3 regions of the Bradyrhizobium sp. CCGB20 genome follow, and region 2 is predicted to be linked to each of the others. Evidence: riboswitches for the same ligand, from Rfam matches in the RefSeq annotation. Region 2 holds a riboswitch; each other region holds the start of a gene.
What was found. Region 2 has a riboswitch for cobalamin ahead of NLM15_RS23500 (TonB-dependent siderophore receptor). Riboswitches for the same ligand answer to the same signal wherever they lie in the genome.
Positions count from the first base shown of each region.

Region 1: linked by a shared signal. The riboswitch ahead of NLM15_RS07765 (ribonucleoside-diphosphate reductase subunit alpha) and the one ahead of NLM15_RS23500 (TonB-dependent siderophore receptor) in region 2 are both predicted to bind cobalamin.
Region 3: linked by a shared signal. The riboswitch ahead of NLM15_RS15240 (energy-coupling factor ABC transporter permease) and the one ahead of NLM15_RS23500 (TonB-dependent siderophore receptor) in region 2 are both predicted to bind cobalamin.

Region 1 covers NZ_JANADN010000001.1:1,682,365-1,688,130, reverse strand. The annotation lists gene NLM15_RS07770 (hypothetical protein) at 165-437, shown strand; cobalamin riboswitch at 787-1,003, shown strand; gene NLM15_RS07765 (ribonucleoside-diphosphate reductase subunit alpha) at 1,121-4,024, shown strand; gene NLM15_RS07760 (ribonucleotide-diphosphate reductase subunit beta) at 4,035-5,189, shown strand; gene NLM15_RS43940 (lyase family protein) at 5,613-5,766, opposite strand, start outside.
Region 2 covers NZ_JANADN010000001.1:5,082,403-5,088,168, reverse strand. The annotation lists gene NLM15_RS23525 (adenylate/guanylate cyclase domain-containing protein) at 1-698, shown strand, start outside; gene NLM15_RS23520 (hypothetical protein) at 825-1,001, shown strand; gene NLM15_RS23515 (hypothetical protein) at 1,154-1,366, shown strand; gene NLM15_RS23510 (hypothetical protein) at 1,469-1,726, shown strand; gene NLM15_RS23505 (hypothetical protein) at 1,881-2,102, shown strand; cobalamin riboswitch at 2,177-2,391, shown strand; gene NLM15_RS23500 (TonB-dependent siderophore receptor) at 2,838-4,616, shown strand; gene NLM15_RS23495 (DUF6925 family protein) at 4,641-5,651, shown strand; gene NLM15_RS23490 (hypothetical protein) at 5,715-5,766, shown strand, end outside.
Region 3 covers NZ_JANADN010000001.1:3,319,892-3,325,657, forward strand. The annotation lists gene cobM (precorrin-4 C(11)-methyltransferase) at 1-541, shown strand, start outside; gene NLM15_RS15230 (cobyrinate a,c-diamide synthase) at 541-1,851, shown strand; gene cobA (uroporphyrinogen-III C-methyltransferase) at 1,848-2,579, shown strand; cobalamin riboswitch at 2,625-2,845, shown strand; gene NLM15_RS15240 (energy-coupling factor ABC transporter permease) at 2,882-3,559, shown strand; gene cobF (precorrin-6A synthase (deacetylating)) at 3,601-4,350, shown strand; gene cobT (nicotinate-nucleotide--dimethylbenzimidazole phosphoribosyltransferase) at 4,361-5,413, shown strand; gene NLM15_RS15255 (histidine phosphatase family protein) at 5,420-5,766, opposite strand, start outside.

The sequences.
Region 1 (5,766 bases), 3.4 Mb from region 2:
CGCCGCCGGCATGAACCGAATCCGGAAAATTCCAGCTCCGGCTGGCCTAGTTTTGGAGAGCGTTTCAAAACCCTCGGGACTCTAACTGCCGCTGGATGACAATTCAGTGGCAGGTCACCGCGAGCATAATGCTAACAATAACCACAACAAAGAGGAGTGGTGCCATGAACCTCGGCGGCTCGCTCGTTGTTTTGGTGGCGTCGGATGCAGGTCTTCTTTGCACTGTCATTCTTTTGGACGGGAATTTCGTCCGTGGAGTGAATTCGCGCGGCCTCAATGCCGATCTGGTTCGCGCGAGTTCATTCCTCGATGTCTTGCTCCGGCGCTTTCGCCGACGGACCCTTCTGAACGGAAGCGAGTTGCGAGCGGCAGTGATGTCGTTAGGCTATCAAGCTGAACTGGAAGGACATGCTCAGGGTCATCCGGCATGGCGCTGATGAATGTCATTCCGGTCGTCGCGACAAATTTTCGACGCGGCCTATGCCGTCCGGCCAGCCTACGGGCTTAGGTTTGTACACGCCGGCATTGGCGACGAAGTTCGGAACGTCAACGGAGTCACGAAGAATGTGATCGAACTCGCCATGGTCGGATATCGTAGAAATGTCGATAAGAGCCAAAGCAAGATCAGTTTCCAACGCGAGTGCGCAGGCCTCACCGTTCTACCCAAATCTATGAGCACACGTTTGCCTGCGAATCGGGAGCTTTCAGAGCCCGTGAGATTCCAGCATTCCGCAGGCAAATCGGTATCGGCACGTTATCAGCCATTGACAGGAGGCCCGAACCATCGCTACATATAGTAATCATGGTTCCACCGGATCGCAAGATTTAGTGGCTAAGAGGGAAGCCGGTGACTGCGCTTTGGCGTGGAATTCCGGCGCTGCCCCCGCAACTGTCAGCAGCGAGCTGTTTCCGAAAATCGTCACTGGCGCTATCTGCACCGGGAAGACGGGAAGCGAGCAACGACCTGCGAGCCAGGAGACCTGCCGTGATGATCTGAACGTCCACGGGCGGGGTGTCCCGGCGGTCGCTTGCATGCGCCGTCGGCATCATTCCGCCGGCGATCTGCAGCGTCCTTCCTCAACGCCCCGTTCAAACACAACGCGCATCACGGGGCCTATTGATGTCACTGAACCTGCACGACGCGGAAGGCGCTTCCGCACCCATCATCCAGTTGCGTCCACAATCACTTGCGGCTGCTTTCAGCGAGCCGGCCATGCAGATCATCCGCCGCAATGGAAAGGTCTCGCCATTCGATTCCGCCAAGATAGCTGTTGCCATGACCAAGGCCTTCCTTGCGGTCGAAGGCACCAGCGCGGTCGCCTCGCGCCGTGTCCATGAGAGCGTCGAGCAGCTGACGGCCGAGATCGTCGCAGCGCTGATGCGGCGCGCAGGCGAAGGACGCACCTTCCATATCGAGGATGTGCAGGACCAGGTCGAGCTCGCCCTGATGCGCAGCGAGCACCACAAGGTCGCGCGCGCCTATGTGCTGTACCGCGAAGAGCGATCGCGCCAGCGCGCAGAAGAGGCGGCTGCGCAGCCAGCGCCCGTTGCCGTTCCGGAGCTACACGTCACGCTTGCTGACGGCTCGCGCATCGGCCTCGATACCAGGCGTCTCGCGCTGATCATCGGCGAAGCCTGCGCGGGGCTCGACGGCGTCTCCGCCGCCCCGGTGCTGGCCGAGACCACCCGCAATCTCTACGACGGCATCAGCCAGGACGAGCTAGCGCTGGCCTCGATCATGGCCGCGCGCACGCTGGTCGAGCAGGAGCCGAACTATGCTTATGTCAGCGCGCGTCTGCTGCTCGACAAGCTCCGCGGCGAAGTGCTCTCGCATGTCCACGGCATTCCCTCGTCCGCCTCGCAGGCCGACATGGCGACCCGCTATGCCGAATACTTCCCGGCCTATGTGAAAGCCGGCATTGCTGCCGAACTGCTCGATCCCGAGCTCTCCCGTTTCGACCTCGGCCGGATCGCCACGGCGCTGAAGCCGGAGCGCGACCTGAACTTCCAGTTCCTCGGTCTCCAGACCCTTTACGACCGCTACTTCCTGCATGAGCGCGGCAAGCGCATCGAGTTGCCGCAGGCGTTCTTCATGCGCGTCGCTATGAGTCTTGCGGTCCGCGAGATCGACCGCGAAGCCAGGGCGATCGAGTTCTACGATCTGCTGTCGTCGTTCGACTTCATGGCTTCGACGCCGACGCTGTTCAATTCGGGCACGCTGCGCCCGCAATTATCATCCTGCTTCCTCACCACCGTCTCCGATGACCTCGACGGCATCTTCAAATCCATCAAGGACAACGCGCTGCTGGCAAGATACTCCGGCGGGCTCGGCAACGACTGGACGCCGGTCCGCGGTCTCGGCGCCCACATCAAGGGCACCAATGGCGAGAGCCAGGGCATCATCCCGTTCCTGAAGGTCGCCAACGACACCGCGATCGCCGTCAACCAGGGCGGCAAGCGCAAGGGCGCGGTCTGCGCCTATCTCGAGACCTGGCACGTCGACATCGAGGAGTTCCTCGATCTGCGCAAGAACACCGGCGACGATCGCCGCCGCACCCACGACATGAACACCGCCAATTGGGTGCCTGATCTGTTCATGCAGCGCGTCGATGCCGACGGTGAGTGGACATTGTTCTCGCCGGACGAGACGCCCGACCTGCACGATCTCTATGGCACTGCGTTCAAGACCGCGTATGAGGGCTATGAAGCCAAGGCGAAGGCCGGCGGCCTACGCGTGTTCAAGACGGTGCGCGCGACCGACCTCTGGCGCCGCATGCTGACCATGCTGTTCGAGACCGGCCATCCCTGGATCACCTTCAAGGACCCCTGCAATCTGCGTTCGCCGCAGCGGCACATGGGCGTGATCCATTCCTCGAATCTCTGCACCGAGATCACGCTCAACACCTCGGCCGACGAGGTCGCAGTCTGCAATCTCGGCTCCGTCAACATGCTCGCCCATGTCGGCCTTGACGGTATCGACCAGGCCAAGTTGAAGCGGACGGTCACGACCGCCGTGCGGATGCTCGACAACGTCATCGACATCAGTTTTTACACGATCCCGGAGGCGCGTCGTTCGAACATGCGCCACCGGCCGGTCGGCCTCGGCCTGATGGGTTTTCAGGAGGCGCTTCAAGTCCAGCGTATCCCGATCGCGTCCGAGGCGGCGGTGACCTTTGCCGACGTCAGCATGGAAGCGATCTCGTTCTACGCGATCGAGGCGTCCTCCGATCTCGCCGCCGAGCGCGGCCGCTATGCGAGCTTCGAGGGTTCGCTATGGTCGAAGGCGATTTTGCCGCTCGACTCCATGCAGTTCGTCGCCGAGTCCCGCGGTGGGTTCGGTGCGGACCGCTCCTCGACGCGGGATTGGGATCGCCTGCGCAAGAAGGTCACCGCCAGCGGCATGCGCAACTCGAACGTGATGGCGATCGCGCCGACCGCGACGATCTCCAACATCTGCGGCGTTTCGCAGTCGATCGAGCCGAACTACCAGAACCTGTTCGTCAAATCGAACATGTCCGGCGACTTCACCGTCGTGAACGAGTTCCTCGTTCGTGATCTCAAGGCGAGGGGATTATGGGACGAGGTGATGGTCTCCGACCTCAAATATTTCGACGGCAGCGTCGGCCAGATCGACCGCGTCCCTGACGATCTGAAAGCGCTCTACGCCACCGCCTTCGAGATCGACAGCGCCTGGTTGATCGAGGCCGCCGCGCGCCGGCAGAAGTGGATCGACCAGTCGCAGTCGCTCAATCTCTACATCGCCAATCCCTCCGGCAAGAAGCTCGATGCGCTCTATCGGCTGGCTTGGCGGCACGGCTTGAAGACCACCTATTACCTGCGCTCGCGCAGCGCCACGCATGTCGAGAAGTCGACGCTCAAGGGAACCGACGGCAAGCTCAACGCGGTGTCTGCATCTGAAGCTCTCTCGCACGCCCCGATCATGATCCCGGCGGCGGCAGCTCCCGATCTCGAAGGCATCAAGGCCTGCCGGATCGACGATCCCGAATGCGAAGCGTGCCAGTGAGGAGATGACGATGCTCGATTGGTCCGACACCGAAACCACGGCGGCGACTCCGGCTGCCTCAAGCCTCGCCACCGCGCTCCGTCCGCAGACCCAGCTCAGGCTCGAGCCGGTCGACCCCACCGGCTTGGGTGCGATAGATCGCGGCGGCGGCCGGGTCTCGGTCGACGAGAAGCGGATGATCAACTGCCGCGCCGACGTCAACCAGCTGCTGCCGCTGAAATACAAATGGGCCTGGGAGAAATATCTCTCCGGCTGCAACAATCACTGGATGCCGACCGAAGTCTCGATGCAGGCCGACATAGCCCTGTGGAAGTCGCGGGACGGGCTGACGGAAGACGAGCGGCGCGCGATCAAGCGCAATCTCGGCTTCTTCGCGGCCTCCGAATCCCTCGTCGCCAACAACATCGTGCTGGCGATCTATCGGCACCTCACCAACCCGGAATGCCGCCAGTACTTGCTGCGGCAGGCCTTCGAGGAGGCGGTGCATACCCATACCTTCCAATACATCGTCGAAAGCCTCGGCCTCGATGAGGGCGAGCTGTTCAACATGTACCGCGAGGTACCTTCGATCACCGACAAGGCGGCCTGGGCGCTCAAGCACACGCAGCATCTCGACGATGCTTCGTTTCAGACGCGCACGCCGGACAATGACCGCGCCTTTCTGCGCGATCTCGTCGCCTTCTACGTCGTGTTCGAGGGGATGTGGTTCTACACCGGCTTTGCGCAGATCCTCTCGCTCGGCCGCCGCAACAAGATGGTCGGCATCGCCGAGCAGTATCAGTACATCCTCCGTGACGAGAGCATCCATCTCAACTTTGGGATCGACGTGATCAACCAGATCAAGATCGAGAATCCGCACCTGTGGACGCCAGCGTTCCAGGACGAGGTACGCGGCATGATCCGCGAGGCGGCGGAGCTGGAGGCCGCCTATGGACGCGACACGATGCCGAGGGGCTTCCTCGGGCTCAATGCGGCACTGTGCGAACAGTACATGCACTTCATCGCTAACCGTCGCTGTGCGCAGATCGGACTTTCGCCTGTATTCGCCGAGGTCGAGAACCCGTTCCCGTGGATGTCGGAGACGATGGATTTGAAGAAGGAGAAGAACTTCTTCGAGACCCGCGTCATCGAATACCAGAACGGAGGTGCCTTGACTTGGGAATGACAAGAGCAGCGCCCCGAAAGCATCGCTACGGTTTGCGAGGTCGTTCGGCGCTCGCCGCTGCGAGAGTGGAACGTTGCGGAAGATCTTCCTCGATCAGATCCCTCCCGTCAGACCTCACGATTTGTTCTTTTGACAGATCTGGCGTCACGGAATCAATGCCGAGGGCGATCGCTGCTTTTTCATCGGCATAGCTGGGGCGCAGAAGGCAATGATTGGCTGGGGCGCCGGCAACCGGAATGCGGAAAGCACGATGGACTTCCGCAGCCGTGTTGTCGGCCGCCTGAAATGTCCTTCCATCCCTACCGCGTAGCAAAACACGCGACGCTTTCGGTTTGGACGCCTCTTAAAGACCTACAGCGTAACGCATTTGGCAAGGAAACGCAGGACCGGTACTCCCCGCCGCCGTAGTAAACTGTAAAGCCGTCACGTAGTATCGGCGATCCCGAGCAACAAAGCCCTGCGCCACCAGAAGGCGCTGGAGGTGGCTGACACGCTTTGGACATTGCGCAGCTTATTGATGCGGCGCTTACCGTTGCTTCTGCGCTGCTTACTGAGACCCCGCCAGTTCGAGGTCGTT
Region 2 (5,766 bases):
TGATGTCCGCGCCGATCCGCAGCCATCGCGGCATCATCGACAAGTATATCGGCGATGCCATCATGGCCTATTGGGGCCCTCCCTTCATCGAGGAGGACGAGCCGGCGCTGCTCGCCTGCTTCGCCGCCATCGACATGGCCGACCAGGTGCCTGCGCTACAGAAGCAGTTGCCCGATCTGCTCGGCATCCGCGCCATGCCCGGTCCCTGCGACCTGCGCATCGGGATTGCCACCGGCGAGGTCCTGACCGGCAGCATCGGCTCGGAGCTGATGATGAGCTTCACCGTGATGGGCGACGCCGTGAACCTCGCCTCGCGGCTCGAGCTCGTCAACAAGGTCTACGGCACCCGCATCCTGGTCTCGCAGGCGACGGCGGACGCGATCGGCGCGGCCTGCGAGCTGCGCGAGATCGATCGCCTGGCGGTCGCCGGCCAGAGTGCGCCGCAACCCATCTTCGAGGTGATGAGCAAGGCGCACGGGCTCAGCGTTCCGCAGGAGAGCTTGCGCGCGCACTATGCCGAAGGCCTCGCCGCCTATCGCGCGCGGCGCTTCGACGATGCCCGGACCGCGTTCAATGCCGCACTGGAAATCGTCCAGGGCGATGGCCCCTCGCGCACGCTGCTCGCCCGCATCGCGCAGTTCGAGGCCGATCCGCCGGGCGTGGAATGGGACGGCGCCTGGCGGCTGGAGCAGAAATAGGTAGCCACATCCTCTCCTTGCGGCCCGCGCTGGCGAAAATTGATTCTACTCCATAACGATGTTCGCAGTGACGTATTTCCCGGGCTTAGGTTACGTGTCCTTGAGGCGTTTGACGGGGACACGCCAATGACAGAACTTGAGGACAGGCTGGAGCGGTTTGAGACTCTCACCGCCGAATGCGAGCTGATTGCCAAGCTCGCCACCGACAGCACCAAGCGCGAATTTTATTTGAAGCTCGGGGAGCAGTACCGCCAGCTGGCGGTCGATATGCGGTACGTGATCGCGGCCAGGGCCGCGGCCTGAGGCCGGCTGCAAGCCGTTCTTAATGTTTGGCGCGCATCCTCCTGGATGCGAGCGTCGCGATCCATGATTGCTCGCGGTGGGAATGCCGAGGTCCGTTGCGATGCAGCGTATCTCGCCGACGTCGCTTTGCCGCTCCTTACCAGGGCAATCCCATGCGCCTGCTTGCAGTCCTCATCTTCGCGCTCATGACGGCGGCCTGCAACCAGGAGCAGGACATCACCGGCTCGACGCCGGTCTGCGCGATGCGGAACTACAGCTCCTACAATCCCCGCGACATGAACCAGTGCGTGGCCGCCTGCAAGGCGTGCGACCACGGCAACACGGTCACCTGCACCACGTCATGCACCCTCAAGGGCGCCCACTGAGCGGCGGAGGTTCCTGGAGCCGGGACTGACGGTGCTCGGGCACCGGAACGATTCACAAGGGTTAATCATTGAAGGGATGGGCAGGACGCGGAGTCCTATGGAATGGGTATGCTCGATCCCGGTCGGTTCCTGGTGTCGTGCTCGCATTGCAATGCATGGCCGATGGCGGCCAACGTAAAGCGTGCGAGCTGGTCGGCCTCGCCGCACGAGGTCCGCTTCGTATGCCCGCGCTGCCGCCGCGAGGAGACCGCCATCATCTCCGCCTCGGGTGAGCTGACCCCGATCCGGCGCATCGACGTCCCGCCGCGCGACGTCACCGCGGCCTGGGCGCAGGCCCAGCGGCCAAGAGGGCGGGCATAGCCCGCCCGTCACAGCGCAGAGGGCGCGCGTAGCCCGCCCGTCACGATAGGACAAGGGCGGGCGTAGTCGGTTCTGCAAAGGCCCGGTGCCGTTTTGGAACCCGGCCGACCGCCAGGAGTTTTAGCCCGACATCAAACGCATCAAGGTCCTGCGAATGATCAGCGAGCATTTCGACACCCGCACACGGATCAACATGAAGCTGGCGCTGGATCGGGTCTGCCGCAATCGCCCGGTCGGCGAGGACCACGACTTCCGCAGGTCCGTTGCCGAACACATCATCCGATGCGCGCTCACGGGCCGCACCGGCATCGGCCAGCTCGTCGATGCCGGCGAGCGGGCGATGATCAGCACGCGTCAGCAGCGGGAGCCGACCTGATTGCGCCAGGTCAACCTGCGCGCGGTGCTGCGACGATCATGCAATCAGCCGATTGACTCACCGCTCCAACGACCCGTAAATTGGAACCTGACGGTTCTCCTCACGGAGATCAAAAGGGAACGTTGTGCGGGATTGTCCCAACGCCGGGATATTCTCAATGCAGCGGCTGCCCCCGCAACTGTAAGCGGTGAATCTTTCGTCATATGCCACTGGGAATCTCGGTCCTGGGAAGGCGACGTAAGGTATCGACCCGCGAGCCAGGAGACCTGCCGTCAGCCGTGGTCACACGCGAAGATGTCGGTCGGGGAGTACAGACATTAGCTTCACCGGAGCAATCGATCGCTCCGTGAAACCTCGTTCGCTGTGACGTGCCACTGACGTCATACCGAGGTTACAAGAGTGTCCCGTATTGTCTCTGCCGCCAGGCGCCTCAGCGCCGGCCTCTTCACGTCTGTTTTCCTGTATTCGTTCAATCCTTCCGCCGCGTTCGCCCAACAATCGGCATCGCCCAATCTGCTGCCCCCGGTCGAGGTCGGGCCATCCGAGCGTACGGCCAGGCCACCGGTCGTACGACATGCGCCTGACAAGCCCGAGCGCAGGCGTGTCGTTCGAGCGCTGAGACCGGAGCCGCCGGTATCGCCCCCCGTTGCCGGTGTATCCGCTGCCAATCTGTTTCCAACCGTCGTTGTCAGTCCAACGGGCATTGTCACTCCGACCAATCTGGTCTCGAGCTCGATGACCGTCCTGACCGCCGGGGATATGGAGCGCGATCAGCGCCGGACTGCGTCCGATGCGCTCAGCGCCGTTCCCGGGCTCAACCTCGTCCAGACCGGCGGACCGGGCGGACAGACGTCGGTCTTCATGCGCGGAACGAACTCCAATCACACCAAGGTCCTGATCGACGGTATCGACGTCAGTGATCCCGGCAATCCGAACCGATCGTTCGACTTCGGCCAGTTGTTGACCTCCGACATTCAGCAGATCGAAGTCCTGCGCGGCCCGCAGGGTGGTCTCTACGGCGCGGATGCGCTGGGGGGCGTGATTTCCATCGTGACCAAAAAGGGTGATGGTCCCGCTCGCGCGACCGGCTCGGTCGAGGGAGGCTCGTTCGGGACGTTCAATCAGACGGCAGGTCTGAGCGGGTCACAGGACCACTTCAACTATGCCTTCAACGTCGCGCATTTTCGCGCAAGCGACGTGCCGGTGACGCCTGTCGAACTGCTGCCGCCGGGCCAGAAGGCGATCGGCAATTCCTACGACAACATGACCTATTCGACCAAGCTCGGCGCCGATGTCAGCGAAAACCTGACGCTCAATGGCGTCGCGCGCTACACCGACGCCACGCTGCGCTTCACGGGAGACACGTTTGATCCCGTAACACTTGCCAGCTTTCCCGCCGCCGCGCAAAGCACGCAGACCGTGCACCAGCTGTTCACGCGCGGCGAGGCGGTCTGGTCCGTTCTCGACGACCGGATGAAGAGCTATTTCGGCGTCAACTACACCAACCACTGGAACCACAACATTTCGCCGGGCGATGCGATGCCGACCATCACCACCGGCGATCGGGTCAAATACGATTGGCACACCACCACACGGCTCGCGCCCAACAACAATGTCATCATCGGCGCCGAGCATGAGACCGAAACGCTGCAAACGGCGACGGTCTCCGCCCAGAACGTCAACAAGGCAGGATATGTGGAGTTGCAGTCCCAGTTCGTGGACCGCGTCTTCTTCACGGCCAATGTCCGGCAGGACGACAACGAGCGGTTCGGCGAGCACCCGACCTTTCGCCTGACGTCAGCCGTGATCGTGCCGGTCACGGACACGAAGTTCAGGGGAAGCTACGGCACGGGATTCAAGGCGCCAACGCTCAACCAGCTTTACGTCAGCTTTCCTGCGTTCTTCTTCTTTGCGAATCCCAACCTCAAACCCGAAGAAAGCGTTGGATACGACGCAGGCTTCGAGCAGCCCTTGTTCAATGATCGCGTTCGCTTCGGGTCGACCTACTTCCGCAACAACATCACGGACCTGATCCAGAGCACGTTCGATCCCGTGACATTCACGAGCACCAACACGAATATCGGCAAGGCCATCACGGAAGGCACGGAAAGCTTCGTCGCCGCCGCAATCACCGACCGGCTCCGCGTTCGTGCCGATTACACTTTTACCCGCGCCGTCGATGCGACGGCGGGACTGGAGCTGCTGAGGCGTCCGAAGGAGAAGTGGAGCGCGAATGTCATCTGGAATCCGATCGATCCGCTCACGCTGTCCGCGACCGTGCTGCACGTCGGAAGTTTCGTGGACGGCAACCGCGACTTCAGCATTCCGCGTCTGCTGGCGCCGGCCTACACTGTCGTCAATGTGGCCGCCGAATATCTGGTCACCGATCAGATCAAGGTATTTGGCCGGGTCGATAATCTCGCCAATGTGCGCTACCAAAATCCGACAGGCTTTCTACAGCCGGGACTCGGCGTCTATGGCGGCATTCGCCTTGCGAATTACGACGTCAGATAGCGGGACTCCGGAGGAAGCGATCTCATGACGACAGCCGATCCGATCATGGACTTGCTTGCAGGTCAGCTTGCCGATGCCGAGGCGGGTTGGAGCATCGGTACGTTCGGGGCCATTGCCGAGTTCACGCGCGAGCTCGGCGATGCCTTGGACACGGAGCGGTCTCGCAACGGGATCAGCGTTGTGACGGAGAAGGGTGGGATACGCATCGCCTCCCACCCCGACCTGCGCCTCATCGCGTCGGAATCGCCGACCACCGAAAGCTGGAGTCACCGCGTCGCGATGTGTCTTCCGCATGAAGCGGGCATCATGAGTGGCCGCACGGTGCTGACGGAAATCGGTCCTGATCGCGCAGCGCTGCGCCATCGGGATCGCAACGGCATCCTGTTCGACCTTGGCCTTGGAGCATTGCAGATCGACGCCTGCATCCGGACCGGCGAGGCGGATGTCGTCGCCGCGCTCAGGAGCCGTGCGGGGCAATCCGTGTTCGCGCCGGATAGCGATGCCATGCGGGTCATCCTCGCCGCCAATCCGCATCGCGTCTTCATCAGCCGGATCGGGCGGGCCGAAGTGTTCCAGCCGATCCCGCCACCGGGCGGCAAAAGCCCTGATGGTCCGCACACGCACGTCCTGCCAAAGCTGCTCGCGCATCGCCGCACCCATGCTGCGACCGAGCCGCTGCCTGATGGCTGGATCCCCTGTGCGCATCTTTATCCGGCCCATCCGCTGCGCGATCAACTCGGCCGCCAGCACCCGTTTCGGCCGGATCAGCACGCAGCTTTCCAGGCCCTGCTCGAACGCTACGGGCTGCCGGAGCTGACGGCGCTCAAAAGCAACGTAATCGGAGCCGTCGCGAAGGGGCGGGGACCTGAGACCGTGACGCTTCCGTCCGACCGCACTGCGCGCGCCGCAGTTCGGGTGACCGTGCGGCAGCTCGCGGCCGCGGAACCGCGCGCGCCGTTGCTTCTCGCCTGGCTCGCCGCATACGACCGGCGCGATCCGACCGAGGCCGAAGACCCCATGGAGGCCCTTCACTAAAGCCCGGATGCACTGACCCCATACCCGCAAAATGTGCTACAAATCCTGCAAGGAGATCGTTTCATGACTGTCACTATCCTGCCGCCTCATGCCGACCGCTTCCGCCTTCATCCGG
Region 3 (5,766 bases), 1.8 Mb from region 2:
CGGCGATCTCTCGATCTGGTCAGCAATGGGCGAGCAGCTCCGCCGCCTGCGCGCGCTCGGTATTCCCTATACGGTGACGCCGGGCGTTCCGTCGTTCTCGGCGGCAGCGGCGGCGCTGGAGACTGAACTGACGCTGCCGGGTCTTGCGCAATCCGTGGTGCTGACACGCACACCGGGCCGCGCCAGCGCGATGCCTGAAGGCGAAAAGCTCGCCGCCTTCGCCGCGACCGGCGCGGTGCTTGCGATCCATCTGTCGATCCACCTGCTCGACAACGTCGTCGCCGAGCTGACGCCGCATTACGGCGCGGATTGCCCCGTCGCGATCGTCTGGCGTGCGAGCTGGCCGGAGCAGCGCATCGTCCGCGCCACGCTGGCAACGCTCGATGCCGCCGTCGGTCCCGAGATGGAGCGCACCGCGCTGATCCTGGTCGGCAGGACGCTCGGCGCGGCCGATTTCGACGAGAGCCGTCTCTATGCCGCCGATTACGATCGCCGCTATCGGCCTGTTGGCGCCGAGCCGCGCTTTCCGGAGGCATCGTGATGCCGGCAGGGCTCGTCATCTCCGCGCCTGCCTCCGGCGTCGGCAAGACGACGTTGACGCTGGCGCTCGCGCGCGCCTGGCGCACTCGCGGGTTGAACGTGCAGTGCTTCAAGAGCGGGCCCGACTACATCGATCCCGCCTTCCATGCCGCCGCGACGGGACGTGCTTCCGTCAACGTCGATAGCTGGGCGATGGATCGCGGGACGATCGCGCATCTCGTCAGCCGCGGCACCGATGCCGATGTCGTGCTCGCCGAAGGCTCCATGGGCTTGTTCGACGGCGTTGCCGCGCGCGGCGTCTCCGGCACCGGCGCCACCGCCGATATCGCGGAGATGCTGGGCTGGCCGGTGGTGCTGGTGATCGACCCCTCCGGACAGGCGCAGACGGCCGCCGCAATTGCCGCGGGCCTTCGCGACTATCGCGCGGGTGTGCGCCTTGCCGGCGTCGTGCTCAACCGTGTCGCCAGCCCGCGCCACGAAGACCTGGTGCGGCGCGCGCTCAACGATGCCGGCATCGCCGTGTTCGGCGCGCTGCCACGCCATGCCGAGATCAGCCTGCCGAAGCGGCATCTCGGCCTGGTGCAGGCCGAGGAGCAGGCCGAGATCGGCAAGCTGATCGACGAGGCCGCGCGCTTCGTCGCCGAACATGTCGATCTCGATGCGGTGCTGCGTTCGGCAGCCAGCTGGTCGCCGCAGCCTGCCGCGAATGATCTGAATGTGACACCGCCCGGCCAACGCATTGCGCTGGCCCGCGATGCAGCCTTCTCCTTCGTCTATCCGCATATGCTGGAAGCCTGGCGCGCTGCGGGCGCCGAGATCTCGACATTCTCGCCGCTTGCCGATGAAGCGCCTGACGCGAGCGCCGATGTGTGCTGGCTCCCCGGCGGCTATCCCGAGCTGCATGCCGGGACAATCGCGGCCAATGCGCACTTTCGCAGCGGCCTGCGCGCGTTCGCTGACACACGGCCGGTGCACGGCGAATGCGGAGGCTATATGGTGCTGGGAACCGCTTTGACCGACGCCGACGGCGTTCGCCACGAGATGACCGGCCTGCTTGGCCTCGAGACGAGCTTTGCCAAACGCCGCGTGCATCTGGGATATCGTCTCGCTGCGCTCGCCGCCCCGATGCCGGGGCATCAGGTCGGCGCGCGGCTGCGCGGTCACGAGTTTCACTATTCGACGATCGTCGCGCAGCCGGACACGCCGCTGGCGGTCGTGCACGATGCAACAGGTGCGGTCATCGCCGAAACGGGCTCGCGCCGCGGCCACGCCACGGGCACCTTCTTCCATCTGATCGCGGAGGACCGGTGAGCGGTTTTGTCACTTTCATTTCGGCCGGCCCCGGCGACCCCGAGCTTCTCACGCTCAAGGGCGCCGCGCGGCTGCGGGATGCCGACGTCGTGCTGTATGACGACCTCGCGTCCGGCGCGATCCTCGATCTGGCCCGGCCCGGCGCCAATCTGGTCGCGGTGGGCAAGCGGGCAGGGCGGCCCTCGACCAAGCAGCACCATGTCAACCGCCTGCTGGTCGACTATGCCGCAACCGGCTCGCGCGTCGTGCGGCTGAAGTCCGGCGATGCCGGCATTTTCGGGCGGCTGGAGGAGGAGCTCGACGCGCTGCGCGAGGCCGGCATCGGCTACGAGATCATTCCCGGCGTCACCTCGGCCTGCGTTGCGGCGGCGCAAGCCGGCATTCCGCTGACCCGGCGCCATACCTCGCGCCGGGTGCAGTTCGTGACCGGGGCCGACGTCACCGGCGAACTGCCGCCAAACCTCAACTGGGCGGCGCTGGCCGATCCGGAGGCGACGACCGTCGTCTATATGGGCCGGCGCACTTTTCCGGCGCTTGCCGCAAAATTGATCGAGCACGGCCTCGCCGCGGACACCCCGGCGCTGTTCGCCGAATCCCTCGGCCGTCCGGACGAGCGGCTGATCCGCACCACCGTGACCGAGCTGGCCGAACGGCTTGCGCGAGGCGGCGCAGCCTCGACGGCGGCCGTGATCCTGTTCGGTGCTCTGGCGGGGGATTATCCGTCGTGACGGCGCCGGCCGCCGTTCGCCCCTTGACGCCCGGCTTGCGAAAGGGGCACACATGGGATGCATGGTGCTCGACGCGGCGCAAAGCGCCGGAGCATAATCGGGAATGGGGGTGGGCGGACCCAGTTGCGGCGCCCAAAACCCCAGCCGCCCCCGCGACTGTAAGCGGTGAGGGACTTCGATCAGCCACTGGGCCGCAAGGCTCGGGAAGGCCGGAGAATCCCAGTGAGCCGCGAGCCAGGAGACCGGCCCTGCACGTTTTGAGGCCAAGGCCGTCGGGTGTGACGGCAGGAAGGATCTGAGCCATGCATATCGAACCCGGGGTCGTGACGGGCGCCAAGCTCGTGTTGAGTTACGCAACCGGCATCGCCGCAGGCGGCGTTGCCTTGAAGCTGGCGGTCGAGACCGTGCGCGAGCAGGGCATTGGCTCGTTTGCTGCGCGCACTCTTGTCACCACGGGCCTCGTCTTCGTCTTCTTCGAGATCCTGCCGCACTTCCCGGTCGGCGTCTCCGAGGTGCACTTCATCCTCGGTTCGACCTTGTTCCTGCTGTTCGGCGCCGCGCCCGCGGCCTTCGGCCTCGCGTTCGGCCTGCTGCTCCAGGGCGTGTTCTTCGAGCCGCCGGACTTGCCGCAATATGGCATGAACGTGACGACACTTTTGGTGCCGCTGTTTGCGATCCAGGCGATCGCCTCGCGGATCATTGCGCGCAACACCGCCTATGTCGACTTGAAGTATCGTCAGGCGCTGGCGCTTTCGACGACCTACCAGGCCGGCGTGATCGCCTGGGTGGCGTTCTGGGCGCTCTATGGCTCCGGCTTTGCCATGAGCAACCTCGCAAGCATCGCGACGTTCGCGGCGTCCTACGCGCTGGTCATCGTGATCGAGCCGCTCGCCGATCTTGCCGTGCTGGCCTTGGCGAAGTCGCTGCGCGGCGTCACCGCGCCCGGCCTCGTCACACCGCGCCTGCACAACGCGGCCTGAGAGACCAGGGGCGGCCGTGAGGGCCGCCCCTGATACTCGCGATGCTCACGCTCTCCCTGATAGGCATCGGTTGCGGCGATCCCGAGCAGCTTACGCGCGCCGCGATCGGTGCCATCAACGCGGCCGATCTCGTCCTGATCCCGCGCAAGGGGACCGCGAAATCCGATCTCGCCGATCTCAGGCGCACGATCTGCGCGGATGTGCTGGCAAACGACAAGACCCGCATCGCCGAGTTCGATCTTCCCGTGCGCGACGCGACTGACGCGGACTACCGCAAGGGCGTGGATGATTGGCACGATGCCGTTGCGGCGGCCTGGTCGCAGACGATCGCGGATCATCTGGGAAGCGAAGGCAAGGTTGCGCTGCTGATCTGGGGCGATCCCTCGCTCTATGATTCCTCGCTGCGCATTGCGCGGCGGCTCAATCCCCTGCCTGAGATCGAGGTCGTGCCCGGCATCACCTCGATTCAGGCGCTGTGCGCGGCGCATGCGCTGCCGCTCAACGACATTGGCGAGCCGTTCCTGGTCACGACAGGGCGTCGCCTGCGCGAGGGCGGCTGGCCGGCAGGCGTCGATACCGTGGTTGTGATGCTCGACGGCGGCACGGCGTTCCAGTCGCTCGATCCAGCCGGGCTTTACATCTGGTGGGGCGCCTATCTCGGCATGCCCGATCAGATCGTCATGTCCGGTGTACTCGCCGAGGTCGGTCCGCGCATCGTCGCTGCGCGACAGGATGCGCGCGAGCGGCACGGCTGGATCATGGACAGCTACATTCTCAAGCGCAGGCCGTAAGCGAGGCAGCATGCTCCCCGAATGGGTCTACAAGAAGTGCCCCGAGATCTCCGCGGTCCATCGCGAGGCGGCGGTCGCGCGGCAGGCGCAGCTGACAAAGCCGGCCGGCGCGCTCGGCCGGCTCGAGCAGCTCGCGATCGAGCTTGCGGGCCTGCAGGCGACCGGGCAACCGCGTGCCGCGCGCGTCCCGATCATCGTCTTCGCCGGCGACCACGGCATCGTCGCGCAGGGCGTGTCGGCCTATCCGCAGGAAGTGACCATCGCGATGATGGCGAACTTTGCCTCGGGCGGCGCCGCGATCTCGGTGCTGGCGCGTGACCTTGGCTCCAGCCTGGAAATCGTCGACGCCGGCACGCTGGCGCAGGAGGCGATGGCGGGAATCGTCATCGACAAGCCGCGCAGCGGCACGCGCGATTTCAGCGTGGAAGCTGCACTCACCGCTGCGGAGCTGGCATTCGCCTTCGAAGCCGGCCAGCGCGCCGTCGCGCGCGCGGAGGCCCATCAGCCCGATCTCCTGATCTTCGGCGAGATGGGCATCGGCAATACCACGACGGCGGCGGCGATTGCGGCGAGCCTGCTCGGCATGAGTGCCGAGGAGGTCGCGGGCAGCGGTACCGGCGTCGACGCGGCCGGCCGCGCGCACAAGGCGCGCGTGATCGACGCTGCGATCGCGCATCATGGCATCGCAAGTGCTCCGCCCGAAAAGATCCTGTGCGCCGTCGGCGGCCTCGAGATTGCGGCGATCTGCGGTGCCATCATTGCGGCCGCGCAGCGCCGCATCCCCGTGCTGATCGACGGCTTCATCGTATCGGTGGCAGCGCTTGCGGCCGTGCGGCTGAACCCGTCGTGCCAGCCGTTCCTGCTGCCGTCGCATCAATCGGCGGAGCAGGGGCACCGGCTGGTGCTGCGTGCCCTGAATGTGCAGCCGCTGATCAGCCTCGATCTCAGGCTCGGCGAAGGATCGGGGGCGGCCATCGCGCTGCCGCTGGTGCGGCTCGCGTGCAGCCTGCACAACGGCATGGCGACCTTCGCGCAGGCCAATGTGCCGGATCGCCCTGGCTGATCCGGCTCAAGCCGCGCGCTGATTGACGAAGACGACGCGCCAGCCGGTCGCGAGCCGATCGATCCGGGTCAGCGACAGCGGGTCGATCACGAAGCGCAGGGCCGCTTGGGGTGTCAGATCCAGTGCGATGCAGAGTGCGGCGCGGATCGTGCCGGAGTGCACGACGAGCGCTGCTGATCCGGCTCCGACCCGCGACAGACCCAGCCGGACGCGCGCGACCTGATCCTCGAAGCTTTCGCCGCCCGGCGGCCGTCCATGCGCCGGCGCACTCCAGAACTGCGCATAGGCCTCGCCACCGGTGGCGGCGAGCTCGTCATGGCGCCGGCCGGTCCAGTCGCCAAAATCCTGCTCGC